DNA from 2 places in the Numidum massiliense genome. Region 2 is predicted to be linked to the other one. Evidence: riboswitches for the same ligand, from Rfam matches in the RefSeq annotation. Region 2 holds a riboswitch; the other holds the start of a gene.
What was found. A riboswitch is a leader RNA that binds a small molecule or an ion and turns the genes downstream of it on or off. The one in region 2 is predicted to bind cobalamin.
Positions count from the first base shown of each region.

Region 1: linked by a shared signal. The riboswitch ahead of nrdI (class Ib ribonucleoside-diphosphate reductase assembly flavoprotein NrdI) and the one ahead of BN1247_RS15980 (ABC transporter substrate-binding protein) in region 2 are both predicted to bind cobalamin.

Region 1 is NZ_CTDZ01000009.1:2,203,342-2,213,308, reverse strand. Features, by position in the region: gene BN1247_RS10655 (GntR family transcriptional regulator) at 1-221, opposite strand, end outside; gene trxA (thioredoxin) at 493-807, shown strand; gene trxB (thioredoxin-disulfide reductase) at 891-1,811, shown strand; gene BN1247_RS10640 (DinB family protein) at 1,996-2,475, shown strand; gene BN1247_RS10635 (metallophosphoesterase) at 2,543-3,409, shown strand; gene BN1247_RS10630 (HesB/YadR/YfhF family protein) at 3,566-3,868, shown strand; gene BN1247_RS17755 (hypothetical protein) at 4,400-4,564, shown strand; gene BN1247_RS10625 (sodium-dependent transporter) at 4,680-6,200, shown strand; cobalamin riboswitch at 6,554-6,755, shown strand; gene nrdI (class Ib ribonucleoside-diphosphate reductase assembly flavoprotein NrdI) at 6,924-7,298, shown strand; gene nrdE (class 1b ribonucleoside-diphosphate reductase subunit alpha) at 7,316-9,358, shown strand; gene nrdF (class 1b ribonucleoside-diphosphate reductase subunit beta) at 9,425-9,967, shown strand, end outside.
Region 2 is NZ_CTDZ01000009.1:3,404,202-3,414,168, reverse strand. Features, by position in the region: gene hprK (HPr(Ser) kinase/phosphatase) at 1-496, opposite strand, end outside; gene BN1247_RS16005 (class D sortase) at 748-1,317, opposite strand; gene BN1247_RS16000 (terpene cyclase/mutase family protein) at 1,379-4,105, opposite strand; gene BN1247_RS15995 (cob(I)yrinic acid a,c-diamide adenosyltransferase) at 4,353-4,964, opposite strand; gene BN1247_RS15990 (ABC transporter ATP-binding protein) at 5,116-6,678, opposite strand; gene BN1247_RS15985 (FecCD family ABC transporter permease) at 6,681-7,751, opposite strand; gene BN1247_RS15980 (ABC transporter substrate-binding protein) at 7,708-8,784, opposite strand; cobalamin riboswitch at 9,017-9,207, opposite strand; gene BN1247_RS15975 (ABC transporter ATP-binding protein) at 9,445-9,967, opposite strand, start outside.

The sequences.
Region 1 (9,967 bases), 1.2 Mb from region 2:
TTCATAATCACGAGCAGCCCTTCTTCTTTCAATTGCGTATACACTGTTTGAACTGTGTTGCGATTAACCGACAGTTGTTCCGCTAACTGATTCGTCGACGGCAAGGGGTCTCCCGGCTTAAGAATTCCTTTGCCGATTAACCACTTAATTTGCTCCCTTATTTGAACGTTGAGCGGCAACGGGGAGCGCGTGTCGATTTTAAATAAGCTTGCTTCAGTCATAAGGTAAAACCAACTTTCCTAATTGACTAGTAACCCAGTTAAGTTTTAGCATAATCAATGTATGTGAAAAAAGCAAGTCCGCGATGGACGATCCTGTTTGTCACATTGTAACTGTATAGTTGTGCTACCGCGCAATTTAGGTGTTGACAAACGCGCGCATTCCGCATATGATGTATTTGACAGGTTAACTAAGCAACTATGTAATTGTGGAACCGCGAAGTCGCTTTAACCTTATACGATTCTTTTTTTAAATCATGAGGAGGAAATATTAATGGCAGCTAAAGTACTCACGAAAGATACGTTCCAAGGGCAAATTCAATCTGGGGTGACGCTAGTCGACTTTTGGGCAGAATGGTGTGGGCCGTGCCGCGTACAATTGCCAATTATCGAGAAGTTGGCCACCGAATTGGACGGGCAAGCGACGGTCGCTAAAGTTAACGTCGATGAACACGGCGATCTCGCCGCGCAATTCGGCATTACGGGGATTCCTGCCTTACTCATTTTTAAAGACGGCGAACTCGTCGATCGCTTTGTCGGCTTACAAGATGAAGGCACGCTGAAGAAAGCCGTCCTCGCCCACGTTTAATGACGGCGGAGCGTTTGAATACGTCCGTTTAAATATGTAAGATATAAGGTGACAAACACTTAGTGGATTAGGAGCGAAAGTCGATGTATAAAACAGTTGTAGTCGGTACAGGACCAGCTGGTTTAACCGCGGCGATCTACTTAGCGCGTGCTAACTTGAACCCCCTCGTCATTGAAGGGCAAGAGCCGGGCGGGCAACTGACGACGACGACAGACGTCGAAAACTTCCCCGGCTTTCCGGAAGGGATATTGGGGCCGGAGCTAATGGATAACATGCGCAAGCAAGCCGAGCGGTTTGGGGCAGAGTTTCGTACGGGATGGGTAAACAGCGTCGATTTATCTGAAAGACCGTTTAAACTGCAAGTCGAAGGAATCGGGGAAATCGTGGCGGAAACTGTCGTCGTCTCGACGGGCGCTTCTGCGAAGTTACTCGGTATTCCTGGGGAAAAAGAAAACATGGGCCGCGGTGTTAGTACGTGTGCGACGTGTGACGGTTTCTTTTTCCGCGGGAAGAAAATTATCGTGGTCGGTGGCGGCGATTCGGCGATGGAGGAAGCGACCTTCTTGACCCGCTTTGCGAGCGACGTACGCATCGTACACCGGCGTCACGAGTTGCGCGCGTCAAAAATTATGCAAGACCGTGCCCGCAGTAACGAAAAAATTAGCTGGAGTTTGAACAAAACGCCGCTAGAAGTAATTGCTGGCGACCAAGGTGTCTCCGGGCTAAAAGTGCGGGATAGCGACACCGGCGAAGAGGAGATCATCGAGGCAGACGGCGTGTTCGTCGCGATCGGCCACCGTCCGAACACCGCCTTCTTGGACGGCCAGTTGACGACTGACGAACTCGGTTACTTAGTCGTGCAAGAAGGGACGTCTGCGACGAACGTTCCCGGCGTGTTCGCCTGTGGGGACGTCCAAGATCGGACGTACCGTCAAGCAGTGACAGCTGCGGGTAGCGGTTGTATGGCTGCGCTCGATGCGGAACGCTTTTTAGAAAATCAATAAAAATCGCTAAAACAGCCGAGGTAATACACTTGTTTGGTAATGCAACGCCCCGATGTGCAAGCAAACACTTATACGCGAAGCAACGCGCCTAGGCGCGTTGCTATTATGTTTTGTAGCATGAATAAAAGGGTATGTGTTTATGGATGAACCCTATTTTTATACGTTAAGAAGGAGTGGTATAGCGATGAGTAAGGAAGCAATGCTGAAACAATATGCGATGACGCGCGGTTATTTGCTAAAAGTGTTGGAAAATGTGACGGAAGAGACGGCAGACGTTCGACCAGAAGGGTTTAACAATACGGTACGCTGGAACGCGGGACACATTTTAGAGACAGCCGAAGAGTTCTTCTTCGGTTTTCCAAAAACGTCGCACATCCCAGTCGAATATAAAAAAATATTCGGCAACGGCACGAAACCAGCCGACTGGCAAGCAAAACCGCCGTCACTAGCGACGTTGCGCACGCAGTTGCACGATCAGGTGGCACGCATTCAAGAAACGATGGAAGGGCGACTCGGCCAACCGTTGCCGAAGCCGTTTTCGCTCGGGCCGGGGCTAGATTTCGCCACTTATGACGACGTGTTACTGTTCGCGCTTACTCACGAGGCGATGCACCTCGGGTACATCAATGCGATGAAGCGGGCGATCGGGGGTGGGGCGAAGTAACGTTCGTCCGTTCGTGAGAGGTAAATGGACAGAAACATAATCATCACTACGTTGGACGGGAGAAGTCATGGAGAACAATAGTCCGCTCGTACTAACGCGGCGGCAATTTTTGAAGAAAAGTACCCGATGGGTGTTAGGTGCATGCGCACTTGGCGGTCTATCGGGTGCTTATGCCTATTGGGTAGAACCGAACTGGTTAGAAGTGAAACACGTCGATGTGACGCTTGAGCAACTTCCGCCAGCTTTTCACAAGTTTCGTATTGTGCATTTTAGCGATTTGCATTTAGGACACTATTTATGGCCCGAAGATTTAACGGACTTGATCAGTCACATCAACGAACTAGGTCCCGATCTTATTTGCTTTACCGGCGATTTCGTCGATCACGAGACAGACGTCGTCGCTGGGGCCGTTTCTTATTTGTCACAACTGCGCGCCCCGTTTGGACAACTGGCGGTGCTCGGCAATCACGACCACGGGAACAACCGCGAGCCGGTCGTCAGTGGCTTAACTGCAGCGGGCTTTGATATGCTCATCAATGAACATGTTGCATTGATGCATAAAGAGGAGACGTTGTACGTTGCTGGGGTCGACGACCACTTGGCCGGTGCGTCCGATGTAGAGGAGGCGCTGCGCGGCATTCCGGAAAGGGCTTGTACGATATTGCTTAGCCACGAGCCGGATGTCGCCGACGATTACACCCGTTACCCGCTTGCCCTGCAATTGTCCGGCCACAGTCACGGCGGACAAATTCGTCTGCCGCTCCTCGGTTCAATTTACACCCCCGCCCTCGCTAAAAAATATACGAGTGGCTTGTACACAGTACCGGACAGCCGACTGCAAGTGTACACGACGCGCGGCATTGGGACGACCCGCTTACCACTTCGCGTGCATTGCCGCCCCGAGCTATCGGTCATTACGTTGCATCGCGCATAGGTGTTAAATCTTTGTGAACAACGACGATCGAACGGCTGCCGTTTGCACGACGCACACATGATAAGGTCGACGCTTGCGCGTAGCTAACGGTATAATTGGTGAATAAGGCGTAACGTAAACACTATAATAAAGTAAACAGCATGAGGAGGTGCCACGATGAATATTTCTATAACACCCGATGCGCTCACGTGGTTTAAAGAGGAAATTGGGGCACAGGCTGGCGACTTTGTACGCTTTTTTGTGCGTTATGGCGGTCACAGTCCGATTCAGGCGGGCTTTTCCATCGGGGTGAACGTACAAAAACCGCGCCACATAGCGGCGTATGCGAAAGAGGACGGCATTACTTTTTTCGTCGAGGAAGACGACATTTGGTATTTTGACGATCACGATTTCCGCGTCGCTGTGAACAGTGAGACGAATGAAATCGAATTTTCGTATCCAGCGCGAACGAAGGAGTAGTTTCGACGTGAGTTCCCGGTTTGCGCCTGACGACTAAAGTTGCGTGGCAATGCTTGGGTTCGTAAGCAGCGAGTAGGTGCCTATGGACCAAATCGGCCCGTGCGTCGCCTGCTGTTGTGGCCGAACATCGCTATTGGCTATAAGTGCTTGGCGACCATGCGCGCTTTATGCAGGATGCGCTCGCGACCGGACAATTACCGCCTTTTACCGAAGTGCAGCTACATACTTGCTCGGCATTTTATCGCCGCTAATGGCCGATCATATGGCGCGCGAGGAAAACGGAATAATATCGTAAAATATCGTCGAAAATGACTAAAAAAAATGGTAGACTATCTATACCGTATGGCGCGGGGAAAATCTACCATTTTTTGTTGCCCTAAAAAGGTGGAACATTCCATAAACTAGAGAGGCGTACGGATAGCTGGGGGAGATTTACGGTGCAAAAAACGTTAAAGACTATTACGGCGTCGTCCCCGATTTCGAATCAGAAGACTCACTGCCAGCCGTGCCGACGTTGGCGCGCCATACTACTTGGGCAGAGGGGATGATGGCACTGGGGAAGACGGGAATGGGAAGGCGATTCCAGTTTTGCACGTGGAGCAGCGCCAGACGGCGAAAAAAGTCGCCGCCTTACGAGCGGAACGAGACCTTGTCGACGCGCGCATCGTCTCACGCGTCGCTAGTGTGCGGGAGTGAACGTACACGAAAACGTGTCGACAAGTGAAGTGACGAATCACTGCCAGGCGCGTTTCGCGTGTAATTGTCTTACCGAGTGAACGAGCGATAGCAGAGGATGGATGAGGTGAGTAAGATGAATGTAGAGGATCACAATGGGCAACGCGATCAGTGGACGTCGCGCCGCGGGTTCATTTATGCGACGATTGGCGCAGCAGTAGGATTAGGAAACTTATGGCGGTTCCCCTTCATGGCTTATGAAAACGGGGGCGGCGCATTTTTGCTCCCGTACTTGTTTGCACTACTAACGGCCGGTGTGCCGCTCATGGTCATGGAGTTCGGGCTCGGGCATAAAATGCGCCTCGCCGCCCCAGGAGCGATGCGAGAGATCGGCAAGCGCTGGGAGTGGCTCGGCTGGTGGATGGTGTTCATCCCACTTGCGGTCATGGTGTTTTACACGGTGATCGTCAGTTGGAGTTTGCTATACTTCGTGTATAGTTTTACAAAGATGTGGGGAGAAAACCCCGGAGCGTTTTTTGATGAACAATTTTTGGCGGTCAGTAGTGGACCGTGGGAGTTCGGCGGCATTCAGTGGCCGATTTTTGCCGCGACCGCGCTCGTTTGGCTATTTACGTTTTGGGCGTGTCGCCGCGGCATTTCCAAAGGGATCGAATGGGTGTGCAAAGTGACGACACCGCTGTTAGGCCTATTGTTTTTGTTCATATTGTTGCGCAGTGTGACTTTGCCCGGAGCAGCCATCGGGTTGGACGCCTTTTTACGTCCCGATTTCGCGCAAATTATGAATGCCGAGGTGTGGATTGCCGCTTATGCGCAAGTGTTTTTTTCGGCGACTCTCGGTGTCGGGGTGATGATCGCCTACGCCAGTTATTTGCCGCGGAAATCGGACATCGTCAACAACTCGTACATTACAGTGCTCGCTAACGGCAGCTTTGACTTTGTCGCCGGACTCGCCGTGTTTGGCATTCTCGGCTACATCGTGCAGGTGTCGGGCACTCCCTTGCAGGAGATTGCCGCTAGCGGCGCCGGCATCGCCTTCGTCGTCTTTCCGCAAGCGATTAACTTACTACCCGGCGGACCCGTGTTGCAAGCCATTTTTGGGGCAATGTTTTTCTTCAGCTTAATGATGGCGGGGATCTCGTCCGTCTTGTCGATGGCCGAGTCGTTCAGTTCAGCTGTGCTGGATAAGTTTCGCGTGTCGCGGCAGAAGCTCGTCGCCATTGTGTCCGTCGTCGGTTTTTGCGTCAGCGTCCTGTTTACGACGCGGGCCGGTGTGCATTTGCTTAGCATCGTCGACCATTTCGTCACCAGCTTTGGCATCGCCTTCGTCGGCCTTATGGAAGCGATCGTGCTCGGATACGTGTACAAGGCTCACATCATGCGGTCGTATGTGAATGCTGTGTCGGATCTCTCGGTCGGTAAATGGTGGGACGTCTGCATTAAGTATGTGACGCCTGCCGTGCTCGGCTTTACGATGGTCAGCAGTGTGCTGGACGAAATCGCCCGACCGTACGAAGGATATCCGCGTGCGGCGCTGGTCACCTTCGGCTGGGCGGCCGTCGCGGCGATGATTGTCGCTGCGGTAATCGTCAGTCGAACGAGCCGCAAGCAGTTAGGTGACGACATTCGTTCGACGTAGTAGCATTAAAAAGCGCCCTGAAGCAAGCCAAAGTAACCGAAGCAATCCGAAGCAAGCCAAAGCAAGTCAAAGCAACCTGAAGCAAAAAAAGGAGCCGTTAAGGCATGTGAATCGGTGCTAGACCGGTTGCGACCAGTTGTGACTGGTTGCGGCTGGTTGAGCGATCTGAGGGCACGCGATTTCCTCTGTCTTAGCGGCTGTTTGTGCTTTCGAAAGAGGATTCTACCACGCGTGACACTGTTCCGTGACCATTGGTGTCACGTTAACGAACAGACGATAGTATTGCTTTTTAATACTATATATAGTATCTTATTAAATGTGCTCAACAACATATTGATACAAAAAGAAAGATTGTATATATTAGCGCTTTAGGTATTTACTAGGTTGGTAGATTTAAAAGGGAATCCGGTGCAAGCCCGGAACTGCCCCCGCAACTGTAAGTGTGGACGAAATCGGAACGCCCACTGCACAGGTCGGTTAACGCTTCTTGTGTGGGAAGGGACGAGAGTAGGGTGATGCACGAGTCAGGAGACCTGCCTAACGCGCCAAGATCTAACCTTCGGGGTGTGAGTGTTAGAAGTGGAAATAGGCGCCGTAAACGATGCCGTCGATTGTTTTTGCGCGCTTCAATCACTGCGCCCGCAAGTCCACTTTCACATGCCCACCCCAACCTTAACGGTAGGGATTTTTTATTGGTTAAAGAAGGGAGAAAGGGTGTTCCGCATGCTCATTACATACGATTCACGGACCGGCAACGTGCGCCGTTTCGTACAAAAATTGCCGTTAGACCACGTGCAAATCGACGACGAGTTACAGCTTGACGAACCGTTCATTCTCGTCACGTACACGACCGGATTTGGACAAGTCCCCGAACGCGTCGCTGCTTTCTTAGAGCGGAACGGTAAGCACTTAGTCGGAGTAGCCGCAAGCGGCAACCGCAACTGGGGTCATTCGTTCGCCAAAAGCGCGGACCTCATCGCCGCAGCGTACGGCGTCCCAGTAGTGAGCAAGTTTGAACTATCGGGAACGGAATCTGACGTATTACTTTTTCAAGAGAGGGCGGAGCAACTATGGCAAATAGCAGTCACATTGAACTAAATAACGAAATGATGATGATGAAAGATGGCTTTTTCCAGCTGGAAAAAGACCACGAAGCGGTACAGGCGTTCATGCGCGAGGTAGAAGGGAATATGCTCACTTTCGATTCGCACTTGGACAAAGTCGATTACATGATCGCCAACAACTATTACGACGACGTGTACGAGCAGTACAGTGCGGAACAAATCGAGGAAGTGTTCGCCACGGCGTACGGCTATGAATTCACCTTCCAGTCGTACATGGCCGCGTCGAAGTTTTACAATGACTACGCCTTGAAGACGGATGACAAACGCCACTTCTTGGAGCATTACGAGGACCGCGTGGCAATTACGGCGCTTTTCCTCGGCCAAGGGGATCATGCCAAAGCGATGCGACTCGTACGGGCGATGATGGAGCAACGCTACCAGCCGGCAACGCCGACGTTTATGAACGCTGGCAAAAAGCGGCGCGGGGAAATGGTGTCGTGTTTCCTCCTCGAAATGGACGACAGCCTGAATTCGATCGCCTTTAACATCGGGACGGCGATGCAACTGTCGAAAATCGGCGGCGGTGTCGCGCTCAACCTCTCGAAACTGCGGGCGCGTGCCGAACCGATCAAAGGGGTCGAAGGGGCGGCGAGCGGCGTCATCCCAGTCGTCAAACTGTTAGAAGACGCGTTTTCGTACGCGGACCAATTAGGGCAGCGCAAAGGTGCGGGGGCGGCGTACTTAAACATTTTTCACTGGGATATCGCCGAATTTATGGAGACGAAAAAAATTAACGCCGACGAGAAGATTCGGATCCAGTCTCTGTCCATCGGCCTCATCGTGCCGAACAAGTTTTTTGAGTTGGCGGAGAAAGACGAGCCGTTCTACGTGTTTGCGCCTTATTCGGTGTACAATGCGTATGGTAAACATTTGGACGACCTGGACATGGACGAAATGTACGACGAGCTCGTGGCGAACGACCGCGTGAAAAAGAAAGAGCTCGACGCCAGGGAAATGCTGACGAAAATTGCGACGACGCAAATGCAGTCCGGCTACCCGTACATCGTGTTTAAGGACAACGCCAACCGCGTACACGCCTTGAAAGACATCGGACAGGTTAAAATGTCTAACTTGTGCACGGAAATTTTTCAACTTCAGGAGACGTCGACGATTAACGACTACGGCGTTGCAGATGATGTACGCCGCGACATTAGCTGTAACTTAGGCTCGCTCAACATCGTCAACGTGATGGAATCGGGCGACATCCGCGGCTCTGTCCACGCCGGCATCGAGGCACTCACTGCCGTTTCCGACATGACGAGCGTATCGAACGCGCCGAGTATTAAAAAAGCGAACGAAGAAATGCACGCGGTCGGTTTAGGTGCGATGAACTTGAACGGCTTTTTGGCGAAAAACCGCATCATGTACGAAAGTGACGAGGCGAAAGACTTTGTGCGGACTTTTTTTATGATGATGAACTACTACTCGCTGGAAAAAAGTAACGAAATCGCGCGGGAACGCGGCGTAACGTTTAAACACTTTAACCAGAGCGAATATGCAAAAGGCACGTATTTCCAGCAGTACTTGGAAGAAAACTTTGCGCCGCGTACGGACGCCGTGCAGCAGCTGTTCAAAGGCATTCACATTCCGACGCCCGACGACTGGCAGCAGCTAAAGGAAAGCGTGCAAAAAGACGGGTTGTACCATGCGTACCGGCTAGCGATTGCGCCGACGCAAAGCATCAGTTACATTCAAAACGCGACGTCTAGCGTGATGCCGATCGTCGATCACATCGAAAACCGGACGTACGAGAATTCGACGACGTATTACCCGATGCCGTTTTTGTCGCAGGACAACTATTACTACTACAAATCGGCGTACAACGTCGACCAGTTTAAGTTGATCGATTTGATTGCGGAAATACAGCGTCACGTCGACCAAGGGATCAGTACGATTTTGTTCGTACAGAGCGACATTTCGACGCGGCAGCTCGTCCGCTACTACGTCTACGCGCAAAAGAAAGGGCTGAAAAGCTTGTATTACACGCGCAATAAGACGATCGACATTGCCGAGTGCACGAGTTGCGCCGTGTAAGTGCCAGCGAGACTGACATTTGGAATACGTTTTGCTAGAAATTAGGAGGCGTTTGACGTGAAAAACATGCGCGCTGTCAACTGGAATCGGCTAGACGACGAATATAGTGAGGCGTTCTGGAAACAAAACATTTTACAGTTTTGGACCGAGGATGAAATCGCCGTTTCACGCGACCTAAAAACGTGGCACACACTGACGAAAGAGGAACAGACGGCGTATGTCATGGCGTTGTCGGGATTGACGGGACTCGACACGATGCAGGGCGACGACGGTATGCCGCTCATCGCTTTGCACGTCGATGACATGCAGAAAAAAGCGGTGCTGTCGTGGATGGGGATGATGGAGCACATTCACGCCAAAAGTTACTCACATATTTTCACGACGCTGTTGCCCTCTAGGATGACCGACTACTATCTCGACGAGTGGGTACCGAACCAGCCGCACCTCAAACGCAAAGCGGCGTTGATCGGCGGCCGTTACCACGCGTTGCACAAGCGCGACGCGACGCCGTACGAGCTGTATACAGCGATGGTCTCATCTGTCTTTCTGGAGAGTTTCCTCTTTTATAGCGGTTTTTACTACCCGCTGTACATGGCCGGGCACGGTAAG
Region 2 (9,967 bases):
CCAACGCCGTTTCACTCTTGCCGATCCCGCTCGATCCAACGAGTAAAATGCCGATGCCGTACACGTCGACGAGCACACCGTGCAACGTCTCCCGCGGTGCCAACACCACTTCCAAATAATTCGTCAACTTACTTGCGAACTTTGTCGTCGGCATATCCGTGCGCAGCACCGGCAAATCAATCGCCTCTGCTGCTTCAAGCAATTCGGGCGGTGCTTCGTAGTTGCGCGTAATACAGATGCACGGCGTTTCTGGACGACACAGTTTCTGCATGCGGTCTGTGCGCGTTTCCGCGCTCAAACTTTGAAAAAACGTCAATTCTGTACGCCCCAACAGTTGAATGCGCTCCGCGGGATAATATGTAAAATAACCCGCCATTTCCAAACCTGGCCGCGACAAATCGCTTATACACAACTTGTGATCTAAACCGACACTGCCGCACAACACTTGTAAGTCAAACCGTCTCACGAGATCTTCTACTGTTACGCAATCTACCATGATGTCCTCCTGCTGTGCAGTTTCTATTACCCCGATGTTAGCAAATCTATTCCGAAGATGAAAGTCGCGGTAGTAGCTTTACTCCTTTAATGGCGACTACCGATTGTCCGAGGCAACTGGCAGCTGCCAGTTGCTGCAGCAGTTGTCGATAATTGCGCTCACGCGAAAGGGCGGCTCGCGCTCCGCCGCCCGTACAATTTTTTCACGCGTTTTTGTAACCGTTGAAATAAATGTACTGCAATGTACCGCTGCTAATCCTGTTTCCGTTTGGCGTGAATGATATAGCGGTCAGGTGCATCGCCAATGTAACCGAACGGGTAACACGTCGTCACCGTCAACACTTCCTCAGGCGCTGTCGGACGAATGACGGTACGATCGTCTGCCGGAACAATTTCCGTCCGCTCGATGACGTACGTAAATGTCCCGTACGGCACTTCCACTTCCAATTCATCGTTAATTTTCAATTCGCCGAGGCGCGTAAATACTGTATCGCGGTGTCCGGATAGCACGATTTGATTCCCTTCAGTCGGAAACGCCGTCCCCGCATAATGGCCGACTCCCCGCGCCAACTGTTCGTCCGTGACGCCCTCGACAATCGGCAGCGATTCCTGCAAGCGGGGGAGGCGAAGAATACCGACTGCGTCACCTGTTTTCGGTGCAAAATATTCAGCAGAACCCTTTTTCTCGCCCTTTGTCGCAACTACCGTCTCCGCGTCTTGCAGCGCCTCTTCTTGCAGCGTATCCATTTTCCACAGTTGGTACACGCTGTAACCGATTAGCAGCACGCCAGCGGCCATCAGAACGATGGACAACTTCTTCACCACCACACCCCCTTTGTCCTCGCGATTGTTTTGCGCGTAAGCCAGCCGTGTGACTCGATCGCTACAAATACCGTCTCCTCGCTAACTGCTTGACGATGGCCACCCGGCGCTGCTGCCAGAAGAACAACCCGCATCCAGCTACAAAAAGACCTAGTCCTAGCGCCATAAAGCGAAACACGTTTGTCGCCGTATTAGGCAGTGGTTTACCTTTATTTTTATCGTTGTTCGTTTTCCCCGGACCGGCTTGTGTATCGTTTTGCACCGGCGTATACGTTACTTCATACGTTTGCTGTACCGTTTGCCCACCCGCATCGGTCGCTTTCACCGCGATGTCGTTTTTCCCGCGGGAAAGCGTCACCTCGTACTCGCCCGCTCGTTTCGCCGCGACGACTTTGCCGTTTAGGCGCACCTCAGGTGTGAGATCCGCCCCCCGTGCATCGACAGCTGTTGCCGTAAAGGTCAGCTTAGCCGCCGACACAGTCGCCTTGTCCGTCAGCCCGCGAACGGTCAGTACGGGTTGACGGTTATCTTTTTTGGCGGGGAAGGCGTAAAGCGACCCCTTATTTTTGGAAAAAAGATCGTACGCCACGAGTGCTTGCAGGGCGTGCGCTGTCGCTTGTCGCTCTACCGCCCCGTCGGCGACCGGTTTAAAGCTGCCGTCCTCGTTTTGAAAACTGAACAAATGGGCCAGCAAATCGGTTCCGTTTTTCTTAAACTGCTCCCCCGCGGCGTCAATGCCGAGCGCCGCAAGACCTACGATGACGTGCGCCGTCGCATCGCTCGTCCGCACGGAGCGATTGTGTGTATCCGCCGCAGGTTCGGCGAAGCCACCGTGTGCGTCTTGCGCCGCCTTCAAAAAGTCGACAGCTTTATCTAGTGCCGTCTGTACGTCGGCTTGCCCTTTATAAGGGGCGAGGGCGACGAGTGCCTTCGCCGTCAAGTCGTAATTGACGAAACGGTCGTTTGGCGACTCTGTCCAATACCCTTCTTCGCGCTGCTGTTCGACGATGTGCCGCACGAGTTTCTCTTTCGTCCACGATGCGTTTGCCGGCACGGTAAATTGACCGCTGTCGAGGGCGATAAGAGCCATAATCGGTCCACGCCCCCCTTGCGCTCCCATCGCTTCCGCCGGGCTGTTGTACAGCTTAGCGACGAGGTCGTGCCCTTCGACGCGGCGGGGATCTTTCCCGAGTGCTTGTGCCGCCAGTGTCCATTCGGCCATGTCGGTGACGGTCGCCGTTTCGGCCGTCAGTTTTTCTTTAAACGTCTGCGCGTAATCGTCTGGCAGTGCCTTGCTTGCGCGGGCTAGGGCGACGGCGGTATGTACACTCGTCACCCCGTTCTTAAGCACGTACGCACTCGCAGCGTCAATCGCCTGTTGCAGACGGCGCGCGTCGTTTTTTCGGGGTTCATAGGTGACTTTATACGTTTGACTTTCTTCCTCGTCAGCTTCGCCTTTTGCGGCAATGTGGATCGTGTTCCCACCTTCCACCAACGTGACCTCATAATTATATGAATCGTCTGCTCGTTTCTGCACATGTTTGCCGTTGTGAGTGACGATGAACTCATCGAGCGGATGCCCGTCACTCGGCGTCACCTTAAACTGCAACTGTCGTTCGTTCACAATCATTCCTTCCTTTAGCCCGTCTACTACAAATAAGGCTTGGGACATCTCCTCTGCACCGTCGGCAGTTACTCGCGCGTATGCGTTAATGATGCGTTCGCTGCCGTCGGTGGGGTTGTCAGTCACTGACAGGCGGTACGTTTTCGGGGCGCGAACGTTCAGCGTCACGTTTCCGGCTTTGTCCGTGTGCAGTTTACGTGCCTTGCTTGGCTTGTTTGGACCATTTTGCCTCTGCGGCGCGCCTTTATGTGCGACTCCTGCATCGTCGACGCGCACAGTCGCTGCGGCGAGCGGCTGTGACCCTTTACCGTTTGTCTTACTCGGCGTTGTCGATTGGCTATCTTTCGTAGACGAACCGGTACGATTGCCTTTACTTGCGTTAGAGGCGAGCGAGGCTAACGGCACCTTCTTTAATTGCAGCTGCACGTCCTCTCCGACTTTCGCCACAACGTCGGCGGGCGCGAACCACGCATACGCCGTCTTGGCCGGATCGCTGGCGAAAAAGACGACTATTGAATCGCCGTCTTGGAGCTCGCGGTCTAATTGTTGCAGCAGCATAGGTTCCGCCCCCACTTTAACCGTTCCTTTTGACCTTGAGGCGCGGTCGCGGTGTAGGGCGTACATCCAGCAACCCTCTTTCTTGTGTCCGCCGTCGGCGAGGCCGGCTAACCGCGCGATGCGTTTACCGCCTTCCGCAAGGGCGAACACTTGCGAGTCTTTGATATCCATCCCCCGCTGCTGCAAAGCGCTGACGACAGCGTCGGCGACGTTTGGCGAGCGGTCAGTGCGCGCGCTGCCCCGTTTACCGGCGTCGTTACGGGCGTCGTTACTGACGTCAGCGCCTTGTTTGCTTCCTGCCGCTGTACCTTTTGCCACATATTTTTGCAAGTCTAACGCACGCACGTCGAGGTCTGTTTCCGGCACGAGCGTCTCGCGCGCTCCCTCGATGCGCACACTGACGCGCACTGGGTGATCACTTCGCACCCTGTTTACATCAGCGGCGGGAGTGTTGTGTGCCGCTGCGATGTCGTCCGTCACCGCGATATTGTTCGTCACCGCGATATTGTTCACTACAGCAGCCATAGCCGGTACCGCTCCCGCGACGAGTGACACTAACAGCGCTAGCACCGCGCTACAAGCGACAGTAACTTTTAGTTTCCGCACGTCTTCTCCTCCCTGTATGCAACAAAACGACTTGACTCTTCGCTGTCCTAGCTCGCTCGTTTCGTCAGTAAGTGTTGGGGGTTAACCTTGTATCGCAACCTTATGCGTTAACAAGTTCTATCACAACAAGTTCTACCACGCGTCGAAAAAATCCTGCTACCCGGTTATCACAGGCAAAAAAAAACGCGTTTTCATCCAAATCTCCAACAGTTCGCCACATATTTTCGAACATTGTATGTCCCAGCGACTACTCGTCTCGTTTTTTTGCCTGCCGCTTACCGCCGCGTGCCTGCCGCTTGCCGCCGCGAAAGACAATTCCACTGCGCGCATATTCGACGTCTTTCACATTTGCACGTGCGTTAACGACCCGCGCGACGGCGAATAAATAGTCCGACAGGCGGTTCAAGTACTTTAAAACCACTTCGTTGAGCGACGCTTCGCGCTGCAACGTGACGACATAGCGCTCTGCGCGGCGCGTCACCGTGCGCGCGATGTGCAATGTCGCAGCAGCAGCGGTTCCTCCCGGCAAAATAAAACGTTTCAACTCGGGCGCCTCCGCGATGTACGCATCGATGCGCGTTTCTAAAAACGTCACCATCGCCTCGTTCACTTTGTAAGGCCGCCCACTGTCAATCCGCGCCAAGTCACTGCCACAATCAAACAGTTCGTGCTGCACACGCTGCAATTCCGGAATCAAATCGGCGTACTGCTCCCCTGTTAGCTGAGTAATCGCCTGCCCGACAAAACAGTTCGCCTCATCAATCGTTCCGTAAGCGGTGACGCGCACATCGTCTTTGGCCACCCGCCCCCCGACGACACTCGTCTGTCCTTTATCTCCTGTTTTCGTATACAAACGCACGCATATACCCCCTACACAATGACGACTATAAGTTTGTCCGAAGTGATTGCCTTAATAAAGTTTCTCCCCACACTTACTATCTCGTCGGTTTTAGCTTAAATAAAGCTTGAATGACACATCCGAAACGGCGCCGCGACTTGTGTAATAACTTTTACCGACATTGGGCGACTACATCCACAGTCGCCCGATAAACCGCCCGAGCAAGCGCCTGACCGACAGAAGTCGCCGCATCTACGCGCGTGTACGGTGACCCGTTTTGAGTTGCGGCAACGACGATGCTATCCGACGCGGTCCCCGCTACCGATACCTTCCGCATCCATGAGCCCTCTTCCTCTGACGGGGCCGCTGATACATTTGTGACCGACGCCAATCGCGGGCCGCTCCCGACACACGCGGCGAGCGCCCGCACTTTCGCCTCGTTCGCCGTCATTAACGCTTGCACAAACGCCACCTCCGTCAACTCGCCGGCCACGAACACGAAAATGTGCACGGTCCCGACTCCCGCTGTTTGGCGATCGGAAAGGGCGACCACATCGGAATTGTCCCCCCTTTCGGGAACGCCTCCCACTTCAGAGAATCCCGCTGACGCGACGACGCGCAACGCCAAGCCGTCCTCTTCGTGGCATGCGCTCGCCACCTCGACAGCGTCAGCCGCCGTCACCGTTGCAACCGTCTCCCTCTCCGGAGCGTTAATTCCGAGTCGCTGTAAATAGCCGACTAACTCGCCAGCCGGCTGGTGGCCGTCCTCCGCACCGACAGCCACGCGATCCGCTGACGGCACACAGCAGGTGACAAAGGTGTGACTCCAGCCGCTTCCCCCGCCAACGGCGGCAGACGACAGCCGTTTCAATGGCGCGGGCGATTCAATCTTAAGTAACCGCTCACTCTTCGTTACGCGCAAGTCGTCTAGTGACGCTTCCCGCTTGTAGTCGCGGTGGGCGCGCGGCAGTAGCGTAATCGTCGGCCGCGGCACGTCTGGGTGGTCTTGCCGCTTGAGTATCGTGCGGTACACGCGCGCCAGCCGCTCCTCTTCCAGTACCGCTGCCGGCGTGCCAAGCGCCGTCACCGCCCCGCGGTCGAGCAGCAGTAGCCGATCACAGTAAAGACTAGCTAAATCGAGGGAGTGAGAAATGAGCACCACCGTCAACTGCTCCTCTTTCACCCATTGCCGCAGCGCGTCGAACAGTTCTGTCTGATGGGAAAGGTCGAGGTGGTTCGTCGGTTCATCCAACAGTAACAGCTGCGGCTCTTGGGCTAAGGCGCGCGCCAAAAACACGCGCTGCCGTTCCCCGCCACTCAGAAACTGCAACGGAGAGTGCGCAAACTGCTGTACATTCGTCTGCAGCATCGCCTGTCGAACGACCGCTTCGTCCGCTCTCGTCCACGGCGCGAACATGCCACGCTGGTAAGGATAGCGACCGAGGGCGACAATTTCGCGTACCGTATACGCAAACGACGGCTCGACAGTTTGCGGCAACGCGGCCATGAGTCGCGCCAGCTCTTTACTCTTGTAACTTGTGAGCGGGCGCCCGTGCAAGTAGATGGCGCCGCACTGAACCGGGAGTAACCCGCCCACCACTTTGAGCAATGTCGTCTTACCGCTGCCGTTTGGCCCGACAATGCCAAAAACTTCCCCTTTTTCCACCGTAAACGACACGTCGTGCAAGACCGTTTTTTCCCCGTATCCACTTGTGAGACACTCAACTGTTAGCACAGTTATCCCTGCTTCCCTCGTTTGCGTTGTTGCCAAAAGACGACAGCGAACACTGGCGCACCGATCAGAGCGGTAATGACGCCGATCGGCAACTCTTGCGGCGCGACAATCGTCCGCGCCGCCAAATCGGCCATCGCTAAAAATGCGCCTCCGTGCAGCATCGCCAGCGGTAACAAGTGCCGATGGTCAGGTCCCCACAACAACCGCGTCAGATGCGGCATGACGAGTCCGACGAAGCCAATCGTCCCCGAAACGGCGACCGCCGCCCCTGTAAGCAGTGAGGCGCCAGCGAGAATCGCCATCTTGCGCAGGCGCACGTCGACGCCTAACTGCTGCGCCGTCTCCTCCCCGAAGGCAAGAGCGTTCAATTCCTTCCCGTTCGCAAGTAAAATAGCCGCGCCAAAGGCGAAAAAGGGCACGAGCAGTGCCACGTATTCCCACCCGCGCATTGCGACGCTCCCCAACAGCCAGCCGATAATTTGTCGCAGTTCTTCCCCAGTTAAAGCGATCATTAAGGAAATGAGCGAGCCGCAAAACGAACTGAAAATAATCCCGGTCAAAACAATCGTCTGCACAGACAAGGCGCGTTCGACGAAACGCGCAAAGGCGAGCACGGCCAGTAACGTGACAAACCCGGCGATCACGCTAACGAACGGCAACGTAAACGATCCGAACAAAGGCAAACTCAGTCCGAAAAAGAGGACGACGACGGCGCCGACGGAAGCGCCCGACGACACGCCGAGCGTGTACGGGTCGGCGAGCGGGTTTTTGAGCAATCCTTGAAACGCCGCGCCAGCAAGGGACAGCGACGCCCCGACGAGCGCGGCGAGGACGACGCGCGGCAAGCGAATGTACCACACGATGTTCGCCACCATCGGATCAGCTTCAGACGCAAACTGCCGCGGGAAAAATTGCGCGGCACACACATCCAAGATCGTCGCAAACGAAATCGGGACACTCCCGACCGCTACTCCCAAAAACATCGCGACGACGAGCAGTACCAGCGCAAACCCATACGCCAGTGCAACGTTATTTCTTTTTCTTAAAGACGTCTGGATAGACGACCGCCGCAAGTTGTTCGACCCCTTCGATTAAGCGCGGCCCCGGACGCGTGACCGTATCGGGATCGACATCGTACACGCGCTTGTGTTTAACTGCTGGCACGTCCTGCCACGCTTTGCGGGCAAGTATTTTTTTCTTCGCCTCTTTATCGTAGTCGCCGTACGTCGTCACGATGACGTCCGGGTTTTGCTTTACCGCGTCCTCCTCCGTAAATTTCGCCCATCCTTCCACGTCTCCCGCTGCGTTAGTGGCGTTAATCGCAGTGAGCATTTCGTGCATGAAGGTCTCCGTGCCAGTCGTGTACATTTCCGGCGGCGCCGCGACTTCAACCCACACCGTCACCCGCTCATCCGCTGCTATTTTTTCTGCCTCTCGCTTCATGTCATCCAGCTTTTCCTTCATCCCAGCGACAATCTCCTGCGCTTTTGCCTTTGTTCCCGTCGCTTCCGCAATCATCTCGATCGAGCGGTACAAGTCGGCAAAGGTCGTGGCGTCGTTGACGACGAGCACCGTCGCACCCGCCTGTTGCAACTGTTTAAGCCCTTCTTTGGCACTGTCGGCACTCGACGCGTGGGCGAGGACGAGATCCGGCTTTAAAGATACTATTTTTTCTACGTCAAACTCGATGCCGCCAATTTTTTCTTTACTGCTCACTTCTTCCGGGTAATTGTCAAAATCGCTGACGCCGACGACTTCCGCTCCTAAGCCGAGGGCGAAGGCAATTTCCGTGTTACTCGGAATGAGAGAAACGATCCGCTGCGGCCTTTTCTCGATCGTAACCTTTTCATCGCGAGCGTCCGTAATCGAAACAGGAAACGAACCCTCCGCTTGCGCGTCTTCCTCCTTGGACTTTTGCTTACCTTTCTGCTGTGCCGCACCTTGCTTCCCGTCCTGTTTTCCTGCTTGCTGCTCCACGTTAGAGCCGTCGTTTGCCCCTTTAGCCTGTTCGTCGGCCTCTGGCGCTCCGCACCCGATTAGCAGCGCAAATACGAGGAGGGCGGTGAGAAACAGTGACCACCGATTCCACCTTTTCGACTTAAACATACGTGTATCTCCCTTCCTTCCACCGGATCTAGCAAAGAATCTACCGTCATCCAACGACATCCAACGACATGACATCCAACTAAAAAAATCCCCGCGCGGGGGACTTTATGTAAACAGGTACGTACCACCTAGCAATCCCACGAAGCACCAGTAATGGCTCAATGGAAATAAAGACGCACGTGCGCTACACGTGGCGCTAGGATCTACGACTCTGCTACACCTCTCCGCGAAGGCCGCACAGAACTATAAGGCAGGTCTCCTGGCTGACACGTCACAGACGTCCTTCCCTTCCCGTCACGCACAAGGCGACAGTGGGGTTGCAAGCACATCCTAGTGATCACAGTGGCGGGACCGCGTTGGCTTCGCACCAAACTTCCCTTTTTAACACTCGCGTTGCGAGTGACCTTATAGCCTTTTCACTTATCGAGCCACTCTATTATATCACTATTTCGGTGTGTGGCTGCTATTGCTCCAAAAAATAAGCCAGCTCCAAAAATATTGACATATGCTTCCTGTGGGAATTGTTTTCGAGGAGTAGTCAACCTTAATACACCGCCGCAAAACCGAGCCAACGCTCGCCTCACGGCGGTGCTTTTTTACCGACGCAGCTGATCAATAGCTCGCGGTTTCTATTTAAGAGGCGCCTAAAGGATCGGCAGGTTAAAACACAGCCTCTTCCGTTTCCTTGTCAAAAATGTGGCACTTGTTCATGTCGAAGGCGAGTTTCACTTCGTCACCCATACCGACGTTGGCGCGGGCATCGACGCGGGCGATAAACATGTCGTCGCCGAGTCCGCTTAAGTACAAGTACATCTCTGAACCCATGTTTTCTGACACTTCTACCTTCGTCTTCAGCACGCTTTCCGGAGAAGCTTCCAAAAAGACGGGCTCGTCGTGAATGTCCTCCGGGCGAATGCCGAAGACGACGTCTTTACCGACGTACCCTTTGTCCCGCAACAACTTCGCCCGTCCTTCCGGCACCTCCACGTCGACATTGTTCGCTTTAAAGTGCACGTTACCGCCCGTCTCGACTAAAGAGCCGCTAATAAAGTTCATCGCAGGTGACCCGATAAATCCGGCGACGAACACGTTAGCCGGCTCGTTGTAAATTTTATCCGGTGTGTCAGCTTGCTGAATGAGGCCGTCTTTCATGACGACGATGCGATCGCCCATCGTCATCGCT